Regions from separate parts of the Modestobacter sp. VKM Ac-2978 genome, predicted to be linked through region 2. Evidence: riboswitches for the same ligand, from Rfam matches in the RefSeq annotation. Region 2 holds a riboswitch; each other region holds the start of a gene.
The links. Region 2 has a riboswitch for cyclic di-AMP ahead of O2W53_RS11835 (hypothetical protein). Riboswitches for the same ligand answer to the same signal wherever they lie in the genome.
Positions count from the first base shown of each region.

Region 1: it holds a riboswitch for cyclic di-AMP, as region 2 does, so the genes downstream of both, O2W53_RS12985 (transglycosylase SLT domain-containing protein) here and O2W53_RS11835 (hypothetical protein) in region 2, are expected to answer to the same signal.
Region 3: it holds a riboswitch for cyclic di-AMP, as region 2 does, so the genes downstream of both, O2W53_RS08600 (C40 family peptidase) here and O2W53_RS11835 (hypothetical protein) in region 2, are expected to answer to the same signal.
Region 4: it holds a riboswitch for cyclic di-AMP, as region 2 does, so the genes downstream of both, O2W53_RS22950 (peptidoglycan DD-metalloendopeptidase family protein) here and O2W53_RS11835 (hypothetical protein) in region 2, are expected to answer to the same signal.

Region 1 is NZ_JAPVBP010000004.1:417,146-424,321, reverse strand. It holds gene O2W53_RS13000 (cupin domain-containing protein) at 1-164, opposite strand, end outside; gene O2W53_RS12995 (universal stress protein) at 381-935, shown strand; gene O2W53_RS12990 (class I SAM-dependent methyltransferase) at 941-1,588, shown strand; cyclic di-AMP (ydaO/yuaA leader) riboswitch at 1,763-1,911, shown strand; gene O2W53_RS12985 (transglycosylase SLT domain-containing protein) at 1,928-2,824, shown strand; gene O2W53_RS12980 (YceI family protein) at 2,977-3,576, shown strand; gene mftD (pre-mycofactocin synthase MftD) at 3,724-4,953, shown strand; gene O2W53_RS12970 (serine hydrolase domain-containing protein) at 5,064-6,203, shown strand; gene O2W53_RS12965 (alpha/beta fold hydrolase) at 6,233-7,084, opposite strand.
Region 2 is NZ_JAPVBP010000004.1:171,141-178,316, forward strand. It holds gene O2W53_RS11820 (hypothetical protein) at 1-220, shown strand, start outside; gene O2W53_RS11825 (hypothetical protein) at 276-1,571, shown strand; gene O2W53_RS11830 (PH domain-containing protein) at 2,291-2,776, opposite strand; gene O2W53_RS11835 (hypothetical protein) at 2,874-3,776, opposite strand; cyclic di-AMP (ydaO/yuaA leader) riboswitch at 3,798-3,949, opposite strand; gene O2W53_RS11840 (quinone oxidoreductase family protein) at 4,107-5,081, opposite strand; gene O2W53_RS11845 (hypothetical protein) at 5,086-5,445, opposite strand; gene O2W53_RS11850 (extradiol ring-cleavage dioxygenase) at 5,442-6,320, opposite strand; gene O2W53_RS11855 (citryl-CoA lyase) at 6,313-7,137, opposite strand; gene O2W53_RS11860 (CaiB/BaiF CoA transferase family protein) at 7,134-7,176, opposite strand, start outside.
Region 3 is NZ_JAPVBP010000003.1:207,394-214,569, forward strand. It holds gene O2W53_RS08585 (phytoene desaturase family protein) at 1-409, opposite strand, end outside; gene O2W53_RS08590 (GNAT family N-acetyltransferase) at 406-858, opposite strand; gene O2W53_RS08595 (hypothetical protein) at 863-1,408, opposite strand; cyclic di-AMP (ydaO/yuaA leader) riboswitch at 1,578-1,733, shown strand; gene O2W53_RS08600 (C40 family peptidase) at 1,750-2,931, shown strand; gene O2W53_RS08605 (DUF3817 domain-containing protein) at 3,080-3,448, shown strand; gene O2W53_RS08610 (serine hydrolase domain-containing protein) at 3,456-4,784, shown strand; gene O2W53_RS08615 (pyridoxamine 5'-phosphate oxidase family protein) at 4,789-5,409, opposite strand; gene O2W53_RS08620 (hypothetical protein) at 5,470-5,988, opposite strand; gene O2W53_RS08625 (aldo/keto reductase) at 6,031-6,984, opposite strand; gene O2W53_RS08630 (DUF3253 domain-containing protein) at 7,030-7,176, shown strand, end outside.
Region 4 is NZ_JAPVBP010000012.1:21,772-28,947, reverse strand. It holds gene O2W53_RS22965 (class I SAM-dependent methyltransferase) at 1-212, shown strand, start outside; gene O2W53_RS22960 (MFS transporter) at 318-1,907, shown strand; gene O2W53_RS22955 (DUF305 domain-containing protein) at 2,044-2,670, opposite strand; gene O2W53_RS24015 (DUF6153 family protein) at 2,752-3,345, opposite strand; gene O2W53_RS22950 (peptidoglycan DD-metalloendopeptidase family protein) at 3,507-4,703, opposite strand; cyclic di-AMP (ydaO/yuaA leader) riboswitch at 4,829-4,984, opposite strand; gene O2W53_RS22945 (QsdR family transcriptional regulator) at 5,161-5,439, shown strand; gene O2W53_RS22940 (AraC family transcriptional regulator) at 5,674-6,639, opposite strand; gene O2W53_RS22935 (LLM class flavin-dependent oxidoreductase) at 6,808-7,176, shown strand, end outside.

The sequences.
Region 1 (7,176 bases), 250 kb from region 2:
CTGACGAAGGTGAGGATCTGGTCGATCTCCTCGTGCACCTCCTCGCCGATCTCCCCACCCGGCGGGATCGTCATGATCACCAGCTGGGTGTGCTCGCCGGTCCACAGCACCCGACGGAAGTCGGCGCTCTCCTCGGCGACGGTGGCGATGGTGAAGTGCTCCATGGCTGCCGTTCCTCCTCTGATCCAGTAGCTCCTGCCGGCGTGTGCCGGCTCATGATCAGTGAAGAGCAGCGCGGCCTCCGGCGCGATCCGAGCCCGCTGGCCGGGCGACACGGGCCGGACGGGCCCTCCGCCCCTGCCGTCCACCGGGCGGGTAGGAGAAGCTGTGTCGGTGCCGGGTACCGGCAGAGCACACGCACACGAGCACAGGAGACGGCGTTGACGCAGCAGCCAGGAGACCAGCCGGAGAACGCAGCCCTCGCGGCCGAGCGGGATGAGGCGGCCACCGAGCTCGCCGCGGTCGAGGGTGAGGTGTCGACCCGCGCCGTGGTCGCGGGGGGCGTCGTCGTCGGGCACGACGGCTCGGACTGCGCGCAGGAGGCGCTGCAGTGGGCAGCCGGGCTGGCCGAGCGCGCCTCCTGGCCGCTGCACGTCGTCCGCGGTTGGCGGATCGCCACCGCGCCGCAGCCGGCCAGCTGGGAGCCGGGCTACGTGCCGCCCATCGGCGAGTACGAGCAGGCGGTGCAGGCCGACCTGGAGGCCGACGTCCGGGCCGTGCTGGGCGCTGAGCGGGCCGGCGGGGTCACCTGCCACGTGGTGCACGCGGCCCCGGTGCGCTCACTGATCGAGGCCGCCCAGGACGCCGACCTCCTCGTCGTCGGTGCCCGCGGGCGGGGCGGCTTCGCCGGCCTGCTGCTCGGCTCGGTCAGCGACCAGGTCACCCGGCACGCCCCGTGCCCGGTCACCGTCGTGCGCAGCCAGCGCAAGGACTGACCCGCGTGGCGGTCCCGCACCCCGTCCCACCGGCCTTCCTGCGGGCGCACACCCGGCTGGACCGCCCGTCGCTCGTCCCCGAGGTGCAGTTGCACGTCGCCGACGACGTCGTCGCGCTCTGGGAGGCGATGGAGACCGAGGGCGGCGGCGCCGGCGAGGACCCGCCGTTCTGGGCCGCGGCCTGGCCCGGCGGCCAGGCGCTGGCCCGGCACGTGCTGGACCACCCGGAGCTCGTCGCCGGCCGCCGGGTGCTCGACCTGGGGGCCGGCAGCGGCCTGGTCGCCGTCGCCGCCGTGCTGGCCGGGGCGAGCGGGGTGCTGGCCAGCGACGTCGACCCGTACTCGCACGCGGCGGTCGGGCTCAACGCCGAGGTGAACGGGGTCACCGGCATCGACGTGGTCGGCGACGTGCTGGACGAGGAGCTGCCGGCGATCGACGTCGTCCTGGCCGGCGACGTCTGCTACGACCGCGAGATGACCGCCCGGGTGCTGCCCTTCCTCGGTGCGGCCTGGCTGCGCGGGGCCACCGTGCTGCTGGGCGACCCCGGGCGCGCGTATGTCCCGAAGGAGGGCCTGCTCGCGCAGGCGGAGTACGACGTGCCCGACGCCGCCGGGGGCGCGGTGCGCCGGACGACGGTGTGGCGGCTCCCCTGAACCTGCGCCGTCCCACCGGCCCCAGCTGTCACTCTGCTCCGACCGCGCCCCACCGACGGGTGCGAGCCGTGGCACATGGCGACGAAAGACGGCCCCGGGCATTGTCACGGCCGGGTCACGGCCTCTACCTTGGCCAGGTCCGGTCGGACGTCTCGTCCCCACCCGGGGAGCCCGCACCGGATGCCGCCGAGTCGCTGCCCGCAGCGAACCGGGGACCCACCGCACCACTGGGGTGAATCCCGCCCGGGCAACCGCCCGGCCGGGTAGGGCCGCTTCCCGCCCGAACCCGTCAGCTGACTCGGTAGGCGGCCACGGAAGACCCACGGAGCCCTTCTCTTCATGTCCCGTCGCACCACCGCGTCCTCGTCGGACGAGCAGCTGCCCACCACCGAGGTGCTCCCACTGCTCTCGACCGGTGACGCCCCGACCGCCCGGCAGACCCGTCGGCGCCAGCCCCCCGGTGGGCTGGGTCGACCGACGCTGTATCTGAGCGTCGCCGCCGCCGGCGCGATCCTGGTCAACGTCCTCGTCGGCGGTGAGCCGGACGCCCGGGCCGAGGCCGCCGTCGAGCCCGCCGGCGTCGCCGCCCAGCTGGACCTGAGCTCGCAGCAGACCGCGACCGCCCTCGTCGACGGGCGGCTGACCGACCGGCTCGGCCAGCTGGCCGCCAACCGCAGCCAGCGCGAGGCCGAGCAGGTCGCCGCCGCCCAGGCGCAGGCCGCCGCCGACCAGGCCGTGCTGGACGCCCAGGCCGCCGAGGCGGCGCAGCTGGCCGCCGAGGCCCAGGCCGCAGAGGAGGCCCGGATCGCCGCCGAGGCCCAGGCCGCCGCCGAGGCCGAGGCCGCGGAGGAGGCGGCCGCCGCTCAGCGGGCCGCCGCCCGCGCGCCCGCGCCGGCCGCCCCCGCTCCCGCCCGGGCGCCGGCGGCCCCGGCCGCCTCGTCCGGCTCGGGCTCGTTCCAGGACTACGCCCTCGGCAAGCTCGGCGGTGACCAGGCGGAGTTCTCCTGCCTGGAGAGCCTCTGGGGCAAGGAGAGCGGCTGGAACCCGAACGCCCAGAACCCGACCAGCACCGCCTACGGCATTCCGCAGTTCCTGGACTCCACCTGGAAGAGCACCGGGATCGCCAAGACCTCCGACGGCTACCGGCAGATCGACGCCGGGCTGATCTACATCAACAACCGCTACGGCTCGCCGTGCGGCGCGTGGTCGCACTCGAAGGCCACCGGCTGGTACTGAGCCACGGGTGTGACGCAGCGCGGCCCGGGTCCGGCTGGACCCGGGCCTCGCTGCGTCCGGGCCCCCGCGCGGGTGGCCCTCCTGTGCGCCGGCGCGGGACCATCGGGGAGGATCGAGGGGTTCGACCACCGAGACGAGGAGAGCGCTGACCCGTGGGCAAGCACCGCGCACCCGAGGGCGCCGCGACGGACTTCGACGCCGCCACCAGCGCCCTGACGGACGTCACCGGCGACTACACCATCGACGTCACGCACACCCGGATCGGCGTCCGGGCTCGGCACGCCATGGTGACCACCGTGCGGGGTGCCTTCACCGACTTCTCCGGCACCGCCCACCTGGACACCGCGACGCCGGCGGCCAGCAGCGTCCAGCTGCGGATCGCCACCGCGAGCATCGACACGGGCACCCCGGACCGGGACGCGCACCTGCGCTCGGCCGACTTCCTCGACATCGAGCAGCACCCCGAGATGGTGTTCGTCTCCACGTCGGTCGAGCAGGTCGACCGGGACGTCTACCGGGTCACCGGCGACCTCACGATCAAGGCGGTCACCCAGCCGGTCTCGATCGACTTCACGCTCACCGGCTCGGCGCTGGACCCGTTCGGCAACATGCGGGTGGGCTTCGAGGGTGCGCTGGCGATCAAGCGCAGCGAGTGGGACCTGACCTGGAACGCGGTCCTCGACACCGGCGGCGTGCTGGTCAGCGACCGGATCCAGGTGGAGTTCGACGTCTCGGCGATCAAGGACGCCTGACCGGCGCGCTGTGTCCCAGGCCACCCCCGGCCGCTAGGGTGGCACTCAGTGCCACGTGGCGCGCCGGTGGACCGGCCGGCTCCGCGACGGCAAACCCCGGCGACGACGGCGTTGCCCGGGACGAGGCGAGCAGCAGGGGGTCCGCAGGTGGCGAACGCGTGGTTCGAATCGGTGGCGGAGGCGCAGCGGCGCGCGAAGCGGCGGTTGCCCAAGGGCGTCTACGGGGCGCTGGTGGCCGGCTCCGAGCGCGGGCTCACGGCGGAGGACAACCTCGCCGCCTTCGCCGAGCTCGGGTTCGCCCCGCACACCGCCGGGTTGAGCAACGAGCGGCAGCTGGGCACCACGATCATGGGCCAGCAGGTGTCCATGCCGATCATGATCAGCCCGACCGGCGTGCAGGCGGTCGACCCCGAGGGCGAGGTCGCCGTGGCCCGTGCCGCCGCTTCCCGGGGCGTGGCGATGGGGTTGTCCTCCTTCGCCAGCAAGCCGATCGAGGAGGTCGTGGCGGCCAACCCGCAGACCTTCTTCCAGATGTACTGGGTCGGCACCCGTGAGGAGATGCTCGGCCGGATGCAGCGGGCCAGGGACGCCGGCGCGGTCGGCATGATCGCCACGCTGGACTGGTCGTTCGCCTACGGCCGCGACTGGGGGAGCCCGTTCATCCCGGAGAAGATCGACTTCGAGGCGGCCCGCAAGTACGCCCCCCAGGTGCTGCTGAGGCCGCGCTGGCTGTGGGACTTCGCCAAGACGGGCAAGATCCCGGACCTCACCGTGCCCAACATGGTCGCCACCCCAGGGGAGGAGCCCCCGACGTTCTTCGGCGCCTACGGCATGTGGAACGCCTCCCCGATGCCCAGCTGGGACGACGTCGCCTGGCTGCGTTCGCAGTGGGACGGGCCGTTCATGCTCAAGGGCGTCATGCGCGTGGACGACGCGAAGCGGGCCGTGGACTCCGGGGTCACCGCGATCTCGGTGTCCAACCACGGCGGCAACAACCTCGACGGCACCCCGGCGGCGATCCGCGCGCTGCCCGCGGTGGTCGAGGCGGTCGGCGAGCAGGTCGAGGTGCTGATGGACGGCGGCATCCGGCGGGGCGGCGACGTCGCGAAGGCCCTCGCCCTCGGCGCCCGGGCCGTGATGATCGGCCGCGCCTACCTGTGGGGCCTGGCCGCCAACGGCGAGGCCGGGGTGGGCAACGTGCTGGACCTGCTGCGCGACGGCCTCGGCTCGGCCCTGGTCGGCCTGGGCCACCGCTCGATCGACGAGCTCAGCCCGGCCGACCTCGTCGTCCCGCCGCACTTCGAGCGACACCTCGGCGAGGACGGCGCCGACGCCCCGGAGGCGCAGCGGTCCTCCGGCAAGGGCACCACCGCCTGAGGTTCCGGGCGGCCGGCGCGATGACTTCCGCCGGCCGCCGCCGTCCTCCCTGCTGAGCGCACCGTCCCTCGGACGCCGGGTGCGCCGTCCCTCGGACGCCGGAGGCCGGCATGACCCACCTGTCCCGGTTCGTCACCGTCTGGTCGGAGCTGCAGGCCGAGGTCGAGCGCGGCCGGCTGCCCGGCTACGCCGCCGCGGTGCGGTACCGCGGCGAGGTCGAGGTGCACACCGGCGGCTCCCTCGAGCTGGGGGGCACCACCCGGGTGCGTCCGGACTCGCTGTTCCGGCTGGCGTCGCTGTCCAAGCCGTTCGCCGGGGTGCTGACGCTGTCGCTGGTCGAGGACGGGTTGCTGGACCTCGACGACCCGGTCGGGCGGTGGCTCCCGGAGCTGGCCGAACCGCGGGTGCTGGTCGACCGGGCCGGCGCCCTCACGGACACGGTGCCCGCTGACCGCCCGATCACCGTCCGCCACCTGCTCACCGGCACGCCCGGCTTCGGTGGGCTGTGGGACGACTCGCCGCTGGACCAGGCCGTGTACCGGGCCGGCCTCGGACCGGGTCCGCTCCCGCCGGAGCTGACGCCGGAGGAGTACCTGGCCCGGCTGGGCGAGCTGCCGCTGGCCGCGCAACCCGGGGCCAGCTGGCTGTACCACCTCAGCACCGAGGTGCTCTCGGTGCTGCTGAGCCGGGTCTCCGGGTGCCCGCTGCACGACCTGCTGCGCGCCCGGATCACCGGTCCGCTGGGCCTGGCCGACACCGGCTTCTGGGCGACCGACCCCGTGCGGCTCGGCCCGGCGTACCTGCCGGCCGGCGACGGGTTCGAGCTCCTCGACCCCGCCGACGGGCGGTCGTCCGTGCCGCCGGTCTTCGAGGGGCTGGCGGCCGGGCTGGTCTCCAGCGCACCGGACGTGCTGGCCGTCTTCGGCGCGCTGGCCGACGGCGGCGGACCGCTGCTGAGCCCAGGATCGGTGGCCGCCATGACCACCGGAGCGCTGACCACGGCGCAGCGGGTGGAGGCCGCCGACTTCCTCGGCGCCGGCCGCTCCTGGGGCCTGCAGGTGGGTGTGCAGGTCGAGCCGGGGGAGCCGTGGGCGCAGCCGGGCCGGTTCGGCTGGGACGGCGGGACGGGCACCACCGGCTGGGCCGACCCGGCCGCCGACCTGGTCGCGGTGCTGCTCACCAACCGGGGCATGTCCGGGCCGGAGGACGGCATGGACGGGTTCTGGCGGGCGCTGTACCGCTGCCTCTGACCCACTCCTGCGGCAGCTCGACCGGCGCCTCAGCGGGGTCGGTCACCGCCCAGCGCGAGAACCGTGCGCAGCGCGGTGACCAGGGCGAGCGGCTGGTCCAGCATCGGGTGGTGGCCACTGTCGGGTAGGTCGACCACGGGCATCCCGGCCCGGGTCAGCCCGACCATCTCGGTGGCCATCTCCGGGCTGACCAGCCCGTGCTCGCAGCGCAGGAAGGTCAGCGGGACGGCGACGCCGGGCAGCAGGTCGCGCAGCCGCAGCCGGGTGCCGAAGAAGTCCGGGTCGAACTTCCACGTCCAGCCGCCCTCGACGGCCTGCAGCGAGCCGGCGGCCACGTGCTCGCGGACGAAGGGGAGCAGGACGTCCTGCGGCGGCAGGGTCCGGAAGCGGGCCCGCGCCTCGTCCGGGTCCGGATACACCCGGTGCGGCCGGCGGCGCTCCCGCAGTCGGCGCTCGTCCGGCGGCCGGTCGTTGAGCGGGGAGTCCACGACGACGACCGAGCCGATGTCGCCCGGGTGCTCGACGCCGACGGTCACCGCCACCCAGCCGCCCATGCTGTGGCCCACGACGACCGGCCGGTCGAGGCCCTCGTCGGCGGCGACGGCCACCACCTCCCGCGCCCACAGCAGCGGGTCGTAGTCCTCGCGCCGGTCGCTGTCGCCGTGCCCGGTCAGGTCGAGGGCGACCACCCGGCGGCCGGTGAGCAGGGGAGCGACGTGGTCCCACCAGCCGGAGTGGGCCGCACCGCCGTGCACCAGCACCACCCCCGGCGCCCCGGCCGGCCCCCACGCCCGGTAGTGCACCCGGGCGCCCGAGACGACGACGTCCCGGTGCTCCGGCTGCTGGGCGAGGGCCTGGGTGAACCACGTCGGCGGGGTCATCCCCGGATCCTGCCCGACGGCGGTAGCGCGACGAGAACGGGCTGGGAGCTGCCTCCGGGACGCGGAGACAGCTCCCAGCCCGATGTCGAGCT
Region 2 (7,176 bases):
GCCGTCTCCGGCCTCCACGTACCTCGACACGGTGGAACCCACGTGGACGCACGCGGACGGTTGTCGGTTCTTGCGGCTCACCGGGGCCGAGCAGGTGACCGTCCACCCGAGTGGCCACATCGAGATCGTGGACACGACCCGCCGTAAGTTCCAAGCCCGGACGATCGCCAGCCGCAAGGGGACCCGGATTGACCTCGACCCGCCACCGGACGCGGCCTGAGGCACCGAGACTGCTTCGGTCGGCACGGGTCTGTGAGACTGCATACGGTGCTCGGGTGACCGTGAAAGCACCGACCGCCCTCATCAGTTGGGCACACGACTCTGACGCTGGGGCCTCGCTACCGAAGGGCGCAGCGAGGCGGGAGGCCGATGAGCAGTGGCTAGGCACGGTGTTGGACCTCGTGACGCATCTGCGAACCATCGGGGGCGTTGACGCGGACATCGACTTCGTTCACGGTGCAGAGCCGGTGGACTGGTCCCGCTGGGGACCCGAGAAGGTGCGCACCAGCGACTTCGTGCTGGTGGCGGTGAACAAGGCATGGATTAGGCGCTTCAGCGGCACCGAAGCGCCTACTCGTGGCGCGGGAGCGACCGCTGAGGCCGACGAATTGCTGGGCTTGTTCGAGACGGACCGGGATGCCTTCGACCGGAAGGTCATCCTGGTACTACTGCCTGGCATTGACGCGGCTGACATCCCGAACCGACTTCGTGGTCGGTTGACGCGGGTGCGGATTGATTCCTTTGACGAAGAAGGATTGGACGACCTGCTCCGTCGCATCTATGGCAGGCCGAGATTCCAGCTACCGCCAGTTAGAGGAAATACGCCAGCGTTGCCGCCAACGCATAATCGTGTAAACATTCGAAGTTTCCGCGGTGACAACCCGGCGACTCGGAAAAGCGCGTCCGAGATCAATGAGCGGAACTCCTCCGAGAATGAACGCACCTCTCGGGTGACCACCGCGATTAGCGACCTGGAGAGTCGCCTTGCTGTCGTCACAAGTGGACTTCGCGCACTGCCACCCGACGCAGCGAATGACGAACCTGCCTTGTCTCTGAGTCGTCAGTGGCAGTCCTTGGCGGCCGAGCGGGCCAAAATTGATGACGAACTGCGACGGCGTAAGAGCCTGTCTGACGAGGACCTTCACACTGTCCGGTTCATGTGGGTGGGTGCTTCGCGCGAAATTTGCGGATACCAAGGCGATGTCGACCCGACCGTCCTGCAACAGGGATGGATTGAGCCGAACGCCGCGAGCGAGTTTCCGGGACCTTCAGGCAAGTTCCGGTTGATGCCGCCGGAGCACTGGGGAACCATCGACAGGGAGGATCCAGCCCCCATCTTCCTGCACGAGTCGTATGTGTCGCGCATCGAGAAGTGGATCCAGCCGATCTCCAATCGCGCCGAAGAAGTGCGCGCGATAGCGGAGGTTCGAGATGCCGTCATTGCACTTGTTGACTCGCGGGTTGCGGCCGACCCGAGAGTGATTCCTGTCAGCTCGACGGTCACCACTACAGAAAGCATGCAACACCGAACGGCAGTTGTGGGCCGTGCTGTCGTGATCAGCCCGGTCTGATGCAACATCCCGACTTCTACTCCGTCGCCACCACCGTCGCGCTGGTCTTCCTAGCTGGCGGACTATATGTGGTCAGTCAAGCAACACACCTCCCGATGGCGCGCTTCTACGTACTGTGCGGCCCCTTTATCCTGCCCGGAACTGCTGTCGTCCTGGCATCCCTATTAGTCCTGGCTGAGATTTGGCCCGACACTTCGGCCGTCAGGTGGATTATCGTGCTGCTAGTTACCATCCAACTTTTCAGCGGCAGCGTGGGCCTCGGAGTTCAAGCGGTGCAGGCTCGCCAGAAGTAGCCCTGCGAACTGGTGCTTGGTAAGGAATTCTCCTGGCGTGCGACGACCCTCCGAGCCAGGACCTGACTCAGAGGGTCGTCGTATTGTGGGCGCTGAATGGCCACTGGCGGGACGAAGGTAATCCCGCTACATGACGGCCAGGCGGGAGGACCGGCCGTCACGCGCACCATTCATCCATCCGGCGTGCAGATCGAGCGTAGGGAAGCGTGACCGGCTGTAATCCTTGGCCGACCTGGTCGGGGCGGACGTTCTCAGGCACCGACGAGTCTCCGAGGCTCTTGGCATGCGGCGCCGGCGTACGGCGGCGCCTGGCGACTCGTGGTACGGCATGACCCGAGGGTCGCCCTAAGGCCGCCCTCACGGCTAGCCGACTGGATGTCCCTGAGCGGCCCACGAGGGACACCGATGGACACGGCGGCCCAGCGTCTACTGGGAGCGGTGGTCGCGCAGCCAGTGCAGCAGTTCCGCCGACTGTTCCTCCAGCGCCCGACGCTGCCCGGGTAGCGGCAGAGTCTCGGTCGCTGCAAGCGGCACGGTGGCTCCGTCCTTCAGGTGCACTACGAGTCGGCGGTTCGACCCAACCCCCATCGTCCAAGCCAAGGACACTCGCTCGATGTCCGCGCGCTGCAATCGGCGGGTGCTCAGCCGGTTCCGGACCTCCAGCCGACCGTCAGCCAGCGCGGAGGCGTGGCTCAGAGTTCCGACTGCGGCGTACGCGCCGCCCCCCACCGCCACGGCGATCAACGCGGCCGCGAACCACACCGGAAGATCGGCGGTGAGGGCGAGAGGTATGAGGAGGATGGCCGCCACCAGAGCAATGCCACTCACTGCACGCGCGAGCGGGAGGGGGCGTAGCTCTACGACGACATCCCGGCTGGTCACGACGGCCAGCCTGGCAGCGGCGTTTGCCATCGGCACTGATCGTCACCCATCAGTGAACGAACCCGAGCGGCCAGCCACCGCCGTGTCCCGTAAGCCGCCCTCGGGGCGGCCGTTGCCGACCGGCTCCCTAGCGGTAGTTGACGTGCGGGTGGTCGAAGTGGTTCGCCGTCACGCTGCCCCGGTCCTCCATCTGCTTCCAGGAGCCACCGGGCGAGGAGAGCATCCGCTGCTCCCAGATGATGTAGTCCACGCCGAGCTCGGCCCAGTTGGCGACGTGGTAGGCGACGATCGCGTCGCCGAGGGCGGCGTTGGACATGACCATGTAGTCCACCGCCAGCCCCGACGGGTGACCGTGCGGGTCGGCAGCGCTGGGCCGGGTGCCGCCCAGGGTGATCGAGCCGGCGCCGGGCACGTTGCTGACCACGGCGTTCGCGGCAGCCTGCGCCTGCGGCTTGATCGGTCCGGCGGAATTGTTGATCTTGGCGATCGCGGTCACCGCGGTGCCGGGGCTCGCGGCCGCCGCGGCGGCGGGCTTGGCCGCGGTCCCGGCCCGTGCCGGAGCAGCGGCGGCTGCCTGCGCCTCGGCCTCGACCTCGGCTGCAGCGGCGGCCTCGGCGGCGACCCGAGCGGCCTCGGCCTCCGCGGCGGCCGCGGCCTCGGCGGCGAGGCGTGCTGCCTCCGCCTCCGCTGCCTGCTGGTCGAGCACGGCCTGGTCGGCCGCGGCCTGGGCCTGCTGGGCGGCGGTCTGCTCGGCCTCCCGGGTGGCCCGGCTGGCTGCCAGCTCCTCGAGCGGCCGGAGGTCCTCGGTCCCGTCGACGGCGCCGGACTCGGCGGCCAGCCCCAGCTGCTCGGCGACGCTCACCGGCTGGGACGCCACGGGGTCGGCCTGGGCCGCTGGGCCGACGCCGATGACGACGTTGACCAGGACGGCCCCGGCCGCCGCGATGCCCAGGTAGAGCCCGGGGCGGCGGATGCCGGCCGGCGGACGGCGTCGGCCGGTGGCGGCAGAGGTGGTGGTGCGGGCGCGCATGGGCAGGAGTGCTCCGTACAGGTGTCTTCCGAGTGCCGCCTACCAGGTCAGCTGACGGGTTCGGGCGGGAAGCAGCCCTACCCGGCCCGGACGGTGGTCCGGGCGCGGGATTCACCCCAGTGGTGCGGTGGGTCCCCGGCTCGCCCCGGAGGGCGACTCGGCGGCGTCCGGTCGGGCTCCCCGGGTGGGGACGTGGCGACCGACTGGACCCGGCCAACCTAACGGCGTTATGTAGTCGTGACAATCGGTTGCTGGCATTTCATCGGGTGACGGTGGTCGCGTCACTCTCCGGACACGCGCGTCCCATCCGTCACCACCGGCGGTGTCCGGTCAGCGCGCCGACAGCTCGACGACGGACCGGCTCCCGCCCCCGGCGGCGGTGGCCGCCCAGGCCTCCTCGACCCGCGCCAGCGGGAGGACGGCGTGCTCCACCCGGAGCTGCCCGGCCGCGGCGTGCCGCAGCACCGCGGTCAGCGCGGCGGCCCGCTGCTCGCCGGTGAGCGCGTTGTTGGTGTACCCGAGCACGTCGATGCTCCGACTGCGCAGCACGGCGGAGGAGAACTCGGCGGCGTCCCCGGCCGCGCCACCCAGGTTGACCAGCCGCCCGCCGGGCGCCAGCACCGAGCACGCGGCCGCCGCCACGGCGCCGAACACCGGGTCGACGACGAGGTCGACGTCCGAGCCGACCGTCTGCCGGATCCGCGCAGCCAGGTCGCCGCCGTCCCCGGTGAGGACGACGTCCTCGGCGCCGGCCCGGCGGGCACGCTCGGCCGCGGACGGCGACCGGCACACCCCGACCACCCGCCCGGCCCCCAGCGCGCGGGCGGCCCCCAGCGCGGCCTGGCCGACCGCGCCCCCGGCGCCGAGCACCAGCACCCGCTCCCCCGGCTGCAACCGGCCGCGCCAGGTCAGGGCCATCCAGCCGGCGACCGCCGACAGGCCCAGCGCCGCCACGACCGGGTCGGGCAGGTCGCCGGCGAGCGGGACGACGTCGGCGTCCGGCACGGCGCAGAGCTCACCCAGGCTGCCGTCGCCCGGGCTCATCCCCGCCGAGGTGGCGAACCAGACCCGGGTGCCGGGTGTCAGCGCCGCCGACGACTCCACGACCCCCACCCCCTGCACGCCGGGCACGTAGGGCACGGCCGGGCGGCCGAAGTACGACGTCCCGGAGGCGCAGAGCAGGTCCAGCGGCACGACCGGGGCGGCGGTCACCCGGACCAGGGTCCGGCCCTCGCCGGGCACCGGGTCCGGGTGGTCGGCCAGGGCGGGCGGCTCGCCCGGCGAGGTCAGGACGGCGGCGCGCACCGGCTCAGGTCGCGATGTCGGGATAGGGCATGGAGATGTGCTCCATCGCCTTCCCGTAGGCGCGCTGGTACTCCATCGGCCCGTGGTCGCGTTCGAACAGCGCGATGAACAAGGTGAGCGTCAGGAACGGGTGCGCGCCCATCTGGAACAGCGCGACGTGGTCGTGCTCGGCCAGCGCCCGCCGCTCCTCGTCGGTGAAGGCCAGCCAGGTGGTCTTCTCGGCGGGGATGCAGTTGAGGACGGTGTTGGCCATCTCGGCCTCCCACCAGGTGACCGTGCCGGCCGGGTCCTCCCGGTAGCGCTCGGTCAGCTCGGGGTCGCGGTCGACGGTGAACAGGAACTTGTCCAGCAGGTACTTGCTCATGCCGACACCCCCGCGCTCGGGACCCCGTTGGGGTACCAGGTGAAGTACGCCTCCATGGTGTGGAACAGGTCCAGGGTGTCGACGTGGTCGGCCTTCGCGCCCTCGCCGGCCACGCCCATCATCAGCATGAAGTCCATGAACCCGTGGGTGGCGTTGCCCGGGTGGTGCAGGGACTCCAGGGAGACCTCGGCCAGGCACCCCTCGATGTCCCCGCTGGCGATCCACTCGACGGCCTTGCGGTCGAACTCCGGGTCCGGCCCGTGCTCGCCGAACTGCCGCGGCCCGCCCAGCTCCAGGGACAGGTGCCCGGTGCCGATCACCGCCACCCGCTTGTCCGACTCCCAGGACTCGACCATCTCCCGGATCGCCCGGCCCAGCTGGACGAAGCGCTTCGGCTGCGGCAGCGGCGGGGCGAAGATGTTCGTGTAGACCGGCACGATCGGCAGGTCGGCCTGCGGGCGCAGCGTGATGATCGGGCAGGTGATGCTGTGGTCGATCCGCAGCTCGTTGCTGAAGGCCAGGTCGAAGTCCCGGTCCAGCCCGTCCCGCAGCAGGTGCGCCGCCAGGTCCTCCTCGCCGCGCAGCGTCATCTTCGGCAGCCCGAACTCGCGCTCCTCGTTGTGGAAGTTGGCGTCGAAGAACGGCGCCTTGCCCACCAGGAACTGCGGCATGTTGTCCAGCCAGAGCTGGTGGAAGTGGTCGCTGCCGACCATCACCAGGACGTCGGGCTCCGCGCGGGTGAGCGTCTCGCGGAACGCCTCGATCTTCGCCACCCACTCGTCGGCGAACGGCGGCCGGTCGGCGCCGGTGGCGGTGCTGGCCCGGTAGTAGAAGGGGTGGTGGGTGGACGCGATCACCGCGGCCAGTTCAGCCATGACTGTCTCCGTTGAGGTCAGGGAGGTACGGGTCGGGGGCGACGGACCGGTTGTTGAGGTCCACGGACAGGAAGACGTCGTTGGCGACCGGGTGCCGCAGTTCCTCGGCCAGCTGCCCGATCAGCCCGGCCGTGCGGGCGAGCAGGGCGAACCCGCGGAGCAGCTCCAGCGGCAGGCCCAGGTCGGCCAGCGCCGCACCGCACACCCCGGCCCCGTTGAGCGGCAGGGTCTTGCCGAGCACCTGGGGGTGGACCCGGCCGATCGCGGCGAACAGCGACAGGTGCGGGCCGAACAGCCCCTCCTCGGTCGCGATCTCGAACAGCCGGGGGGTGCGCGGGTCGCCGTCCTTGTGCACGTGGTGGCCGAGCCCGGGGACGAAGCGTCGCGCCGCCCGCTGGGCGGTCACCGTCTCCAGGGCCAGGGCGTCCCAGCCGGCGTCGTCGGTCGGCAGCTCACCGTCCACGCCCTTCAGCACGTCGTCCAGGAACCGGCCGGAGTCCTCGGTGACGCCGAGGAACCGGGAGCCACCGCCGAGCAGGCCGGCGGCGAGCGCCCCCTGCACCGAGTCCGGCGCCGACAGGTAGGTGAGCCGGGTGACGATGGCGGTCGGGGTGAAGCCGTGGTCGGCGAGCGCGGCCAGCACCGCCTCGAAGACCCGGGTCTCCCCCGGTGTGGGCCGCCGCTGGGTGGCCAGCCAGAAGGCCAGCTCACCGAAGCCGACGGTGCCCATGACGTCGCGGGCCAGGTCGGTGCCCAGCAGCGTGATCGACTCGCGGCTGGAGGCACCCAGCGCGGTCGGGTACTCGGGCGTGGTCACGCGTCCTCCTCGGTGGCCAGCCACCGTCGCAGCTCGGCG
Region 3 (7,176 bases), on a different contig from region 2:
TCAGTCGGCCGTAGAACCGCTGCCAGCCGGCGAACTCGGCGTCCGAGCCGGTGAGGGCGCGGAAGGAGGCCGCCGTCTCCGGCCCCTCGTCCCGCTCGACCAGCAGCCCGGTGGCCGCACCGCCGCGGCGCAGCGGGGTGTAGGAGGCGACCGCCCGGTCCAGCAGGGTGATCGGCAGCGCCAGGTCGGTGACGACCCGGTCGGGCAGCAGGCTGACCAGGTAGGAGTAGGCCGACAGCCGGACGTCGACGCCCGGGAAGACCTGCTCGCTGACCGCGGCGCCGCCGAGCACGGCCCGCCGCTCCAGCACGAGCACCGACCAGCCCGCGCGGGCCAGGTAGGCGGCGGCGACCAGCCCGTTGTGGCCGCCGCCCACCACGACGGCGTCGTACCGGGCTGCGGTGCTCACGCCAGCTCCCGGGCGAAGCAGAGCGAGAACGGGTCGTCCACGTAGTGCCCGAACGCCGGGACCGGCCGGTAGCCGGCCGCGGTGTACAGCCCGATCGCCTCGGGCTGGCGCGGCCCGGTCTCCAGCAGCACGGTGGTCCAGCCCCGACCCACCGCCTCCGCCTCCAGCCCGGTGAGCAGCAGCCGGGAGACGCCGCGACCGCGGGCCGCCGGGACGACGTACATCCGCTTGAGCTCGGCGGTGCCGTCCCCGAGGGGCCGCAGCGCGCCGCAGCCGATCGGCGTGCCGTCGTCGTCCCGGGCGAGGAGGACGACGGCGACGTCGGCGGCGGACGGCGGCACCCCCGGCTCGCTGGCACCGCCGTAGCGGGCCCGCAGCTCGACCTGCTGGGCGGCGGTCAGCGCGGCGACGTCCGGGTCGTCCCACGAGGCGGCGGAGAGGGTCGGCACCAGGTCATCCTGGCGCGCCGTCGTCCACCCGCTGCAGCAGCCCCCAGGCGAACCGGGCCCGCACCCGGCCGGGGAGGTGCACCTCGAAGTGACTCGGGACGCCGGGGTCCACCGCGGCCGCGCCGGGCAGGGTCACGACGTCGTCCACCACGTGCTCCCAGACGCGCAGGGCCCCCGGTGCGGCGGCCGGCACCGCGGAACCGGGCGCGCGGACCAGCTGCTCGTGGAGCACCGCGCCGTCCGGGCCGCCCAGCACCTCCCACCGCAGGTGCGGCCACAGCGGCAGCGGCCACCGCCGGACGACGAGGTCGACGTCACCGAACCGGCGGTCCTCCTGATCGGCGGGTGGACCGAGCACGGCAGCGCGCAGCACGAGCCCGCGCGGTGCTCGCTCTGTGTGATGGAGCGCGCGCCAACGACGGTGCGCGGCACGCGCCTCGGCCCGGTCGGCGCCGAGTCTGGGCAACGCCTCGGCGACCAGGTCGGGTCGCGTGTCGGCCATGCGGCGGAGCAGTACGAGGCAGAACTCCCGCTGTGCCAGGCCCTTCACGCGGCGAGCCTGTCACGCTCGGTGAGCGTGTTGGAGCACACGCCCGGGGATTTCCACAAATTGACCCCAGTCGTTTGTCACGAGCACATAACGCACGTACGGTCACCAGCGGTCCTGACGGGCAGCGCAGTCGCCCACCCGGGTGACCACCGACAGGACCGCCGCCGAACCACACGGCTCGCCGCAACACTCGCGGGCTCGTGGACCGGGGACCCACCGCAGCACTGGGGTGAAGCTCCGCACGGCCCGCTCGCGGGCCCGAGGAGCCGGGCGTCTTCCCGCCCGAACCCGTCAGCTAACTCGGTAGGCGGCAGGTGGAAGAAAGGACACACCCGCCGAACATGGCGAGTTCGCACATCTCTGTCCGTCGTGGCCGCAACGGCCGACGGGCCCTGCTCACTCTGTTCGTCGCGGGTGGCGTCGCCCTCGCACCGGTGCCCGCCCTGGCGGCTCCTGAAACACCCACCACCTCGCAGGAGGCGGCCGAGCTCATCGCCGCCCGCGGTCACGACCTCGAGGTCGTCACCGAGAAGATGCACGAAGCGACCGACGTGCTGACCAGCATGAAGGCCGCCTCGGACGCTGCCGCCGCCGAGCTCGTCGCCGCTGAGGCGGCCGTGATCGAGGCCCGTGACCACGTGCGCCAGGTCGCCCGCAGCGCCTTCACCGGTGAGCAGCTCTCCTCGCTGCAGGCCATGCTCACCAGCTCCTCCGCCGACGAGATGCTCGACCGGATGGGCACGCTGGACAGCATCGCCGGGCACAACAACGAGGTGCTCGGGGTCGCGCAGCAGGCCACCGTCAGCGCCGACGAGGCGAAGGCCGCTGCCGAGAAGGCCGCTGCCGACGCGGAGGCCCAGGTCGCTGAGGTCGCTGCCCAGCAGGCCGACCTGAACGAGCAGATCGCCGAGTACCAGGCCGAGTACGACCGGCTCTCCGCCGAGGAGCGCGAGCGCGCCCGCATCCTGGCCGAGCAGCACGCGGCCGCAGAAGCGGCGGCAGCCGCAGCCGAGCGCGAGGCCCAGGCCGCCGCGGCGGCGGAGCGCACCAACGCCCAGACCGCCTCGCGCGACGAGCGCACGGCCCCCGCTGCCCGTGCGGCCGCCCCCGCCCCGGCCGCCGCTGCGGCGCCGGCACCGGCTCCGGCCGCGCCGGTCGTGGCCAGCAGCGGCGCTGCCGCCACCGCGGTGAGCACCGCGATGGCCCAGCGCGGCAAGCCCTACGTCTGGGGCGCCACCGGCCCGAACTCCTACGACTGCTCCGGGCTGGTGAAGTACTCCTACGCCGCGGCCGGGGTCAACCTGCCCCGCAGCAGCCGGCAGCAGGCGGCGTCGGGTCGGGCGGTCTCCCGCGGCGAGCTGCAGCCGGGCGACCTCATCGCCTACTACAGCCCGGTCAGCCACATCGGCATCTACATCGGCAACGGCCAGATGGTCCACGCGCCGACGTCGGGTGACGTGGTCAAGGTCGCCAGCATCGACGCCATGGGCCCCATCACCGCCATGCGTCGGGTCGCCGGCTGACAGCTGCACCACCCCGCGACACCCGCCGGTGCCCCGGTCGCCTGACGGCGGCCGGGGCACCGGCGCGTCCGGGCCCGGTGGCGACGATCACCCGGGTACGCGCACCGGCACCCCGTCCCGCCGGGCACGATGAGGTACAGCCCACGCCATGCCCACCCCGAGGAGCACCGTGCCCGCCGCACTGATCGACCCCACGAGGGTCGCCCGCGTCTTCCGCGTCGTCGCCATCGCCGAGGCCGTCTCCTGGGTGCTCCTGCTGGCCGGCATGTTCGTCAAGCGGGTGCTGCAGGCCTCGGAGCTGGGCGTGCAGGTCTTCGGCCCGGTCCACGGTGCGGTGTTCGTGGCCTACGTCGTCGTCGCCCTGCTGGCGTGGCGGGTGCTCCGCTGGACCCCGGCCACCGGGCTGCTGGCGCTGGCCGCCTCCATCCCGCCACTGGTGACCATCTGGTTCGAGCGCTGGGCTCGGCGTACCGGCCGGCTGCCGGTGGACGCCACCACGCCGGTCCGGGCCGGCTGAGCGCCCGATGGTCACCCCCGTCCTGCCCGCCACCGCCCGCACCCTGCTGGCCCGCACCGCCCGGGTCCAGCGCGACGGCCGGGCACCCAGCCTGGTCGCGGGCGTCGTCCGGGACGGCGGGCTGGCCTGGTCGGCCGGTCGCGGCGACGTCGCCGAGCCGCACACCGACGTGCAGTACCGGCTGGGCTCGATCAGCAAGACGGTGACGGCCCTGGTCGTGCTCCGGCTGCGCGACGAGGGCCGCCTGGGGCTCGACGACCTGCTCGAGGAGCACGTCCCCGACACCCCCTTCGGGGAGCGCACCGTGGGCCAGCTGCTCGCCCACCTCGCCGGCGCGAGCTCGGAGAGCCCCGGCGGCTGGTGGGAGCGCGTCCCCGGCGGGTCGCTGGCCGAGCTCCGGCTGACCGACGACGACGTCGTCCTGGGCAGCGCCCGGCGGTTCCACTACTCGAACCTCGGGTTCGGGCTGCTCGGTGAGCTGGTCGCCCGGCATCGTGGGCGCTCCTGGGTGGAGGTGGTCCGGGACGAGGTGCTGCTGCCGCTGGGCATGGAGCGCACCACCCCGCGGCCCACCGGTCGGGCGGCGCAGGGTGCGGCGGTGCACCCGTGGGCAGACGTCGTGCTGCCCGAGCCCGAGCACGACGCCGGCGTCATGGCCGCGGCCGGCCAGCTGTGGGCGACGCTGGCCGACCTCGGCCGGTTCGCCGCCTTCCTGCTCGGCGACACCGGCGACGTGCTCTCCCCGGCGACGCTGGAGGAGATGACCGTGCCGGCCGGGATCGACTCGTCGTCCCCCGGGTGGTCGGCGTACGGGCTGGGGGTGCAGGTGCTGCGGGTCGACGGGCACACCCTCATCGGTCACGGCGGTTCGATGCCGGGCTTCCTCGCCGGGGTCTTCGTCGACCGGTCCGAGCAGGTCGGAGCGGTGATGCTGGCCAACACGACCAGTGGGCTCGACCCGCTGGTGCCCGGGTTGCTGGCCGACCTGCGGGCCGCCGAGCCCCGGATCGTCGACGCCTGGGTGCCGTCCCCGCCGCCGCTGCCGCTGGACTCGCTCGGCGTCTGGTTCTGGGGGCCGGCTCCGCTGGTGCTGCGCGCCCAGTCCGGTGGCCTGCTGCACCTGGGGCCGCTGCCCGGCCGGTCCGGCCGGGCGAGCCGGTTCGCTCCCCGCGCGGACGGCACGTGGGTCGGGCTGGACGGCTACTACGCGGGCGAGACGCTGCGGATCGCTCCCGACCACCTGGACCTGGCGACGTTCGTGCTCACCCGTACGCCCTACGACCCCGAGGCACCCGTGCCCGGCGGGGTCGACGAACGCGGCTGGACGGCGCCCTAGGCGCTCATCCCCGGGGGTAGAGGCCGGCGGCGTACTGCTCGCCGTAGTACTGCTCCAGCTCGGCCAGTGGCGTGGCGGCAGCCTCCTGGGCGTGCGCGATCCGGGCCCGGGAGGGCAACGCCCCGGGATCCCAGGTCGCCGGGTCCCACAGCTGCGACCGCAGGAACGCCTTGGCGCAGTGGTAGAAGACCGACTCGATCTCCACGACCATGGCCAGCAGCGGCCGGTGCCCGCGGACGAGCATCCGGTCCAGCAGGTCCTCGTCGCGCACCAGGCGGGCCCGGCCCTGCACCCGGAAGGTGTCGCTGCGGCCGGGCGCCAGGTAGATCAGCCCGACGTGCGGGTTGGTCAGGATGTTGCGGAACCCGTCGGCACGACGGTTGCCAGCGCGCTCGGGCAGCGCGATCGTCCGGTCGTCCAGGACGACGGTGAACCCGGGCGGGTCGCCCTTCGGGGAGACGTCGCAGCTGCCGTCGGCCGCCGAGGTCGCCACCAGGCAGAACGGTGAGGCGGCCAGCCAGTCCCGGTCGATCGCGTCCAGGCAGGGGCGGTCCTTGGTGGCGGCGCGCGGCGCCGGTTCACCCAGCAGCTCGCGCAGCTCCGCCTCGGTGGTGATCTCGTCCACGGCGCCAGTCTGGCCCACCGGACCTGTCCCGAGGCCCACCGCGAACCGGCGGGTCCGCCGTCAGGGGAGGTCGAACGCGTCCATCGTCGTCTTCACGACGACGCCGTAGGCCAGGTGCGGGACGACGTCGCTGACCCAGTCGGTGGCCGACCAGGTGCGCGGGTCGGTGATCCCGAGCGCGGTCATCGGGCCGTTGGTGCCGATCAGCACGCCGATCGTGGTCAGCGCCGTCCCGACGAGGGGCTGGGAGCGGAAGCCGGTCGCCCGGGCGAGCCCGGCGAGCACCCCGACCCCGACGCCGGCCGCCAGCCCGGTGAGCGGACCGAGGCCCTGGACCCGGTTCTGCCGGGTCTCCTCGTCGCCCGGGATCGACACGTGGGCCTTCTCCGCGAGCACCTCGACCGTCTGCTCGGGGGTGGAGCTGGTGCCCCGGCCCCGGCCGACCATGTCCAGGTAGGTGACGGCGTTGAGCGCAGTCGTCCCCGCTGCGCCGGCGGCGGCCCCGCGGAGCACCCAGCCCAGCGTGCTGATCCCGCGCTTGCCCTTGCCGATCGTCCCGAACGGGGTGTGCGTGGCCATGGTCGCCGCCCTACCCGGGCCGCCGGGCGGGCGAAACGACCGTCAGCGCCAGCTGAGCCGGCTGCGGGCCGACCAGTACTCCGCCGGCTCCTCGGGTTGCACCCAGCCCGCCGCCGTCAGGTCCGCCGCGGGCAGGTCCAGGGTGCGGGCGGCGGCGTTGCTCTCCAGCTGCGCCACGGTCACCGCGCCGGAGAGCACGACCTCGCACCACGGCTGGGCCAGCGCCGCGGCTAGGGCGAGGGCGTCGACCCCGACGCCGCGCTCCCGCGCGGCAGCGGCCAGCGGGGAGTCCGGCGCGGTGCCCCGGTCGGTCAGCCGGCCGTTGGCGACGCCCTCCTTGACGACCACCCGGGCCCCGGCGGCCGATGCCTCGGCCAGCGCCGGCCCGGCCGAGGGCTCCAGCAGGTTCCAGGTCGACTGCACGCTGGTGAACAGCGGTGCGCCGTCCACGGTCAGCTCCAGCCCGCGCCGGACTGCGTCGGCCTGGGCCGGCCCCGAGGTGGAGAAGCCCAGCTCGACGCCGTCGGCGCGCAGCCGGGCCAGTCGGTGCTGCAGCGGCCGGTCGGTCCACAGCGGGCTGTCGGCGGTCAGCGAGTGCACCTGGTACAGCTTCAGCCACGGGCCGAGCAGCGCCGTCGTCTCGGCCAGCTGCCGCTCGAAGGCGGGTTCCGTGTGCTCCTTGACCTCGTGCACCGTGGCGTCCGGGCGCCAGTCGGCGGTGTAGCGATAGCCCCACTTGCTCGCCACGAACGGGGCGGCGCCGGTGGTGCTCAGCCACGAGGCGAGGAACTCCTCGGCGCGGCCGTAGGACCGCGCGGTGTCCACGTACTCGATGCCCAGCGCGGTCGCGGCGTCGAGCAGCTCGGAGGTGCGGGCCTGGAGGACGGCGGGGGCGCGGTCGGCGGGCAGGTCGGCGTCCCGGCCGAGGGTGAGGTAGGCCGGCCGGCCGACGGCGGCCAGGCCGACACCCAGCTGGGCAACGGAGTCGTGGGGCACGGGCCCATCCCAGCACCCGGACGGCGTCCGGGGCATCCTGACCGGGTGGACGACGTCGACCGGGTGCTCGAGCAGACCATCGACGCCCTGCTGGACCAGCGTCGTCCCGGTGCGTCCATCTGCCCGTCGGAGGCGGCCCGGGCGGTCGACCCCGACGGCTGGCGGGACCTGATGCCCGCCGCCCGCTCGGCG
Region 4 (7,176 bases), on a different contig from region 2:
ACCTGCACACCGGCGAGCACGGCCACGACCACAGCCACGGCGACCAGCCCCCCGCCGAGGCGACCACCACTGCCCGAGCCGTCACCGCGCGGCTGGCCGAACCCGAGTGGGACGTCCAGACCGCCGACGAGGTGCACCGCACGGTGCTCGCACCGCACGGCGGGACCGTCGCACTGCAGGACTTCGTCGTACGCGCCACCCGGCGCAGCTGACCTCCGCCCCGCCACAGCACGACCACCAGCGCTCGGGCAACAGCCCCAGCGCCGCTGGCTGCTGCCCTCCCCCCCCCTGCTCGACCTCACCTGCCGAGAGGCGCCATGACCACCGAAGCGTCCGCATCCGAGCCGACCCTCGCCCCGACCATCTCCGATCCACGCCAGCGCCGCGCCGTCCTGATCGCGGTCTGCATCGCACTGATGGCCGTCATCGCGTCGGTGTCCGGGCTGAACGTCGCCCAGCCCGAGCTCGCGGTGGAGTTCGGCGCCTCACAGAGCGCCGTGCTGTGGATGATCAACAGCTACACGATCGTCCTGGCCGCACTGCTCCTCCCCCTGGGCGCACTGGCCGACCGGTGGGGCCGAAAGCCGATGCTGCTCGCCGGCCTGACCCTGTTCGCCGCCGCCAACGTGGCAGCCGGCCTGGCTCCCTCGACCGAGGTCATGGTCGCCGCCCGCGCCCTCAGCGGCGTCGGCGCGGCGATGATCATGCCGGTCACCCTCGCCGTCATCACCTCGACCTTCCCGGACGAGGAACGCGCCACGGGCATCGGCGTGTGGACCGCCGTCGCCGGCGGAGGCGGCATCCTGGGCATGTACCTGTCCGCCCTGCTGGTGGACGTGGCGAACTGGCGGTGGCTGTTCGTCCTACCCGTCGCGCTCGTCGCCGCCGCCGTCGTCCTGACGCTGAGGTCGGTGCCGAACTCACGCGAGAGCGCCACCCACCGCTTCGACCTCGTCGGCTCGCTGACCTCGGTGCTCGCCATCCTCGCGCTGATCCTCGTCCTCCACGAAGGTCCCGAGCAGGGGTGGACGGCACCGGCGACGCTGCTGAGCCTGCTCGGCGGCGCCGTGGCCGCCGCCGCGTTCATCGCATGGGAGCTGCGCCAGCCGGCCCCGCTCCTGGAGATCCGGCTCTTCCGCGAGCGCGGCCTGGCCAGTGGCTCCCTTGCACTGCTGGTCGTCTTCGGCGTGCAGGCCGGGATCTTCGTCGTCCTCTTCCCCTACCTGCAGGCGGTGCTGGGCTGGTCGGCGCTGCGCTCGACGCTGGCACTGATGCCGATGGCGCTGCTGATGATGGCCTCCTCCGGGCTGGCACCGAAGGTGGCCGCACGCATCGGTGCACGACTGACCATGGCCACCGGGATCCTGCTGGGCACCGTGGGCCTGGTGCTGATGGCCAGCTTCGTCTCCGTCGAGGGCGGTTACCGCTCGGTGCTGGCCGGGCTGCTGGCCATCGGGCTGGGCATGGGCCTGGCCATGACGCCCTCCACCGAGGCCATCACCCGCGCACTGCCTCGCGAACGGCAGGGTGTGGCCTCCGCCCTCAACGACGTCACCCGCGAGCTCGGCACCGCACTCGGCGTGGCACTGCTCGGTGCCGTCCTGGCCACCGGCTACCGCAGCGCCCTCGACCAGCAGCTCCCCGCCGGGGCTCCTGCAGACGCTGTCGCGGCAGCCCGCGAAGGCCTGGCCAACGGCCTCGCGGCCGCCGACGTGGCCGGCCCCCAGGCCAGCGCACTCGTCCGGGCGGCACAAGAGGCCTTCGTCGACGGCTGGCAGCAGGCCATGTGGGCCGGCACCGCCGTCATGGCCGTCCTGTTCGTCATCGTCCTCGCCCGTGGCCCCCGCGGGAGCGCCCCTGGCCCCGTCGTCGGGGAGACCGAAACCGAACACACCATCACCCGGTGACCCTGAACGGGCGGTTGACGCAGCCGACTGCGTCGACCGCCCGCTGGTGCACCGCGCGCGAGGCGCGGCCCTGGGTCGTCGGGCGGGAGAGGTGGAGCGCGGTGCCCGGACGGCACCGCGCCCCACCCGGTACAGATCAGCCACCCAGCTCGGTGAGCAGCTGCCGCATCTCCTCGATCTCCTGCGCCTGGACCTCGCTGATCGAGCGAGCCAGGTCGACGGCCTCGGCGTTGCGGCCGTCCTCGACCTCGGTCCGCGCCATCGCGACTGCGCCCTCGTGGTGCTCGATCATGGCGTCGAGCCACATGCGGTCGAAGTCCCGGCCGGCCGCAGGCATCTCCTCCATGCCCATGCCGCCGTCCATGCCCATGCCGCCCATGTCCCCGGACCCGTGGTCCATGCCGCCCATCGGACCGGACTCCTCGAGCGGCTGGCCCCACTCCTCCAGCCAGGCCGTCATGAGGTCGATCTCCGGGTCCTGACCTGCTTGGATCCGCTCGGCCAGGTCCACGACCCGGGGATCGGAGGCGCGGTCGATGGCGACCGCGGACATCATGAGCGCGCCCTCGTGGTGCGGGATCATCCCCTGCGCGAACGCGACGTCCGTGTCGTTGAACTCCGCGCCCTGCTCGGCGGAGCTGTCGTCGGCCGCGTTGCCACCGGTGGCGGAGGTCTGCTCGGTGTCCGAGCAGCCGGCGAGGACGACGACGGCGGCCATCAGCCCACCGGTGAGGCGGACGAGTCGGATGCTGGTGCGGGTCATGCTGGGTCTCCTGTCTGAGGGATGTGGGCATGCGTGCAGGACCCCGGGACAGCGGGAGCTGTCGGGGTGCAGCTGCTCGGCCTAGATCCGCAGGAGACAGAGAGCGGAGAGGGTGGGTGGTCGAGGCTGCCTCGACCACCCGGTGGGCCAGCGGGAAGGTGTGGGCGAGCCGCGGACGGGCGGGATCGCCACGCCTCGGCGGAGCACTACGGCCCTGAGAACCATCAGCCCCGCGAGCAGGACGGCGAGGCACACCGCCAGGACGTGGGCGTCGTGCCACGGGGCCGGCAGGCCGCTGGACCCGGTGGCACCGTCGGCGTCTGCCTCTGGTGTGGCGGCACCGTGCCCGTGGTCGGGCATCGCACCTGCGACGGGGCCCAGATGGACGGACGCTGCCGGTACACCAACCGCGGCAGCCGCACCGACCGATGTGGACCCGTGCCGCTGGGCCGAGCCCGCGGCCACGCACTGCACCCCGTGCATGGCGAAGACGGCGGCCAACAGCAACAGCGCCGCCCAGAGCCGTGCCACCGGGACCACCTCCCCACACGACGGTACGACGGCCTGGCTGGCGCGCCCGAGAGGGCTGTCGGCCCCTTGGTCGGAACGCTGGCCCCGATGCCGGTCCGCCCCCTGCTCGGTCGCATCTCGCGCCAGGGTTCCCGCGCGGGTCATCCCCCGAAGCCGACCCCGACGGACCCCAGGGGAAGTGACACCCGGGCGCTCCCCCACGCTGATCATGACCGCACCACGGCGCGAAGTGCCCCCTGCAGCGACTGCTCGGCGGCGCTGACCGCCCAGCGGGGTCACCGAACGAGGTTCGAGGCCTGTCGAGGTCAGCCGCAGCTTCCGCCCAACGGCAGGCCGCGGGCGGCCAGCCACGGAACCGGGTTGCTGCGGTTCTGGTAGAGCCCACCCAGATGCACTTCGAAGTGCAGGTGCGGGCCGGTGGACTGACCCGTGTTGCCCACCAGCGCGATCTGCTGCCCAGCGGACACCTGCTGTCCCGCGTCGACCGAGTAGCTGTCGATGTGCCCGTAGAGGGTGATCGAGCCGTCCTCATGCTCCAGGTAGACGGCCAGCCCGAAGCCGGATGCGGGGCCGGCCTGGAGCACCACGCCGGCTTCGGGCGCATAGATCGGTGTGCCGATCGGGGCGGCGATGTCCACGCCGTGGTGCATGGTCCCCCAGCGGGCGCCATAGCAGGAGGTCACCCGCCCCGACGTCGGGATCCCGGCGCCGGAAGTCGACCGCTCACCTCCCCGGGAAGCCGCACCGTCCAGCCGTTCCGCCAGTAGTGCATCGACATCGCCACTGCTCGGTTGCTCCGTCGGTACCGCAGTGACATCGCTGCCGGCCGGCTGTTCCATCGACCCCGCAGCAGCATCGCCGCCGAGCGTGACCACCCGCTCCCGCGCCTCCTGCAACTGCTGCTCCAACGCGGCCCTGTCCCCCACGGCGGCGTCGTAGGTCTGCTGCGCCGCGGCGAGCTCGTCGTTGGCGACCCGTTCAGCCTCCGCGGCGGATGCGGCGGCCGCATCGCGGGCAACCACGGCGGCCTTCGCCGCCTCGGTGGCCGCCTGCTGCTGGCGCTGGACGACCTCGAGCTCGTCCAGTCGCTCGCCCCGGTCATCACCCAGCAGCTCCAGCGTGGCGGCTCGTTGGAGGACTTCCTCGGGGCTGCCTGCGGCGAAGAAGGCCGAGGCACTGCCGTAGGCGTCAGCGCCCATGTAGCTCTGCCGGGCCAGTGCGACGACGTCGGCTCGGGCCTGCCCGACTGCTGCCTGCGCAGCCGTCAGCTCGGCCTCCCGGGCATCGGCCTCCTGCCGGGCTGTGAGCAGCGCAGCCTGGGCGACCAGGCTCCGATCGGCGACCGCCTCAGCCTCCACCGTCAGCCGCCGCAGGGTCTCCTCTGCCGCCACCACCGACGCCTCGACGCTGGCCAGCGCGGCCTCGGCCCCGGCGAGTCCGGGTTGGCCTGCCGGGGCCGGCGGGGGCTCAGGTGCGGCGTGGGCTGCCGGACCGGTGAGCACCAGCAGCAGGGCAGCACCGGCGGCCAGCGTCGGCGCAGTGACCGCGGCGCGCCATCGGGCGCGGCGGCGTGGGTGGACAGGGTGCTGCAAGACGGTGTCGTGCGACGTCGCCAACGCGGCGAGCTCCGTTCTCCCTCACCGTCTACCGAGTTAGCTGACGGGTTCGGGCCGGAGACAGCCCTACTCGCTGCGGCGCACTGGCCACGTGAGATTCACCCCAGGGAACGATGGGTCCCCGGTCTGCCACCGCGCGAGCGGTGGCAGTTCGACGGGGTCTGCGCGAGGACCTCTGGGCGAGATCGGGGCTCGGGCGGACCGGCCGAGACGCTACAACGAACCCCGATGAACGTCACAATCCAGTAACAGCAGCCAACCATCGCGGCCGGCCGCACCATCCGGGGCCAGTACATGTGCAGGCGCCACAGGCGGCCGATCACGCGGACGCCGCAACCACGGCATGCAGGTCTTCATGGAGAACGAGGGCGAACTGGCGCTGCGCCTGCTCACCACCCGCGCCGCCGACTTCCAGGCGCGGCTGCTGGGCCGGGTCCGTGCGCTCCTCGCCGAGGCCCTCGACGCCGGCAAGATGTGCAGCGACATCCCGCTCGACGACCTCGGCTACGTCGTCGTCCGCATCATGGAGTCCTACGTCTACCTGACCCTCATCACCGGCGAACAGCCCGATCCCGACCGCGCCGGCCGCGTCCTGCACGCACTCCTGCCGCTGCCTGACTGATCCGGTGGTCGAGCGTTGCACCTGCCGGGGTGGACCTGGACCCCGGCCGACCGGACGGACCCATGGCCTCGGCCATGCGCGCAGTCCAGATCACCGAATCGGTGGCCCGAGCTCCTGAACGTCGTCGGCCATCGTCTTCGATGCCGTCCTCGCCTGGAACCGCATGTGAGAGACATGCCCTAGCTGTCACCGACGTCCTGGCTGGGTACAGCTAGAACGGCGGTGGCGTGGCACTCAACATGCGTCACCGAGATCGCCGGCGACGACCCCGGTGCGTCGGTGCCGGTCGCGGAAGCGCCCGGGGGCTTCGTCGTGGGCACGGCTGAAGGCCCGGCTGAACGCGTGCACGGAGGCATAACCCACGGCTCGTGCGATGGACTGCTGCGGTTCGTCGGTATCGCGCAGGCGAGCGGCCGCCAGGTCCATCCGCCAGCGCAGCAGGTAGGCGGTGGGGCTCATGTCCAGGGCGGCGGTGAACCGCCGCGCCAGGGTCGCTCGGGACACTGCGATGCCGGTTGCCAGGTTCTCCGCCGTCCAGGCCCGCTCCGGTGCCTGGTGGATCAACGTCAGGGCGGCGCTCACGACCGGGTCACCCAGCCCAGCCAGCCAGGACCCCGGCTGGGTCGCCGTCTGCGCTGCTGCCCAGGCCCGCAGCGACTGCACGAGCAGCACGTCGATCATCCTGTCCAGCAGGACCGAGGAGGCCATCCCGGGCTCGGTGAGCTCACGGCCCAGGATGCGCACGGTGTCCTGAAGGTGGCCGGCCCCCGCACCCGCTCCCACGTGGACGACGTCGGGTAGCGCGGTGAGCACGCGAGTTCGTGCCCCGGGGTCCTGGAGGTAGTGGACCGTGACGATGCGGGTGTCCACCGGCCCGATCCCCAGCCGGACCACGTCCCCGACCTCGCGGGCTCGAGCAGCGGCGGCACGGTCGCACGATGCCGCGGAGGCCCACGGTCGGCTGGTCAGCTCGTGCACGGTCCCCGGAGGCAGCAGGACGACGTCCCCGGACTCCAGCCGCCGTGGCGGGCGCGAGGAGGTGGTCAGCCACGCGGATCCCTCGGTGACCGCGTGCACCGCCGCTCCGGGGTACCGGTCCAGGCGCACTCCCCAGCTGCCGGCGGCGCCGCTGGCCTCGATGCGGGTGCCGATCGAGCCGGTCACGCCGGCGACCCGCAACAGGTCGGCGAGCAGGTCCACGCAGCAACTGTACGTGCGCCGCGGCGGACGACCGGTGCTGTTCCGGGCCGGGTGAGTCAGACGGGCACGCTGTTGAGCTCGTGGGACAACGACGGCTGCCCTGCCCGTGCCTAGCGTCGACGGTGGTCGCGGAACACCCCGACTGATCGCCGACCATCGGAGCCACACGTGCAGCAGTTGGGGTCTGCGGGACCGACGAACAGGGTTCCGCTGTCCGTCCTGGACTTCGGGCAGCTGTCCGCCGGACAGACCAGCGCCGAGGCCCTGGCTGACACCACGCGGCTCGCCGAGCGCGCCGACGAGCTGGGGTACAAGCGGTTCTGGGTCTCCGAGCACCACGCCACCCCGTGGCTGGCCTCCACCTCCCCCTCGGTGCTCCTCGCCCACCTCGCCGCCCGGACAGCGCGGATCCGGGTCGGCTCCGGCGGTGTCATGCTGTCCAACCACCCACCGCTGGTGGTGGCTGAGCAGTTCGCGCTGTTGGAGGCGCTGCACCCCGGACGCGTGGACCTGGGCCTCGGACGGGCGCCCGGCGCG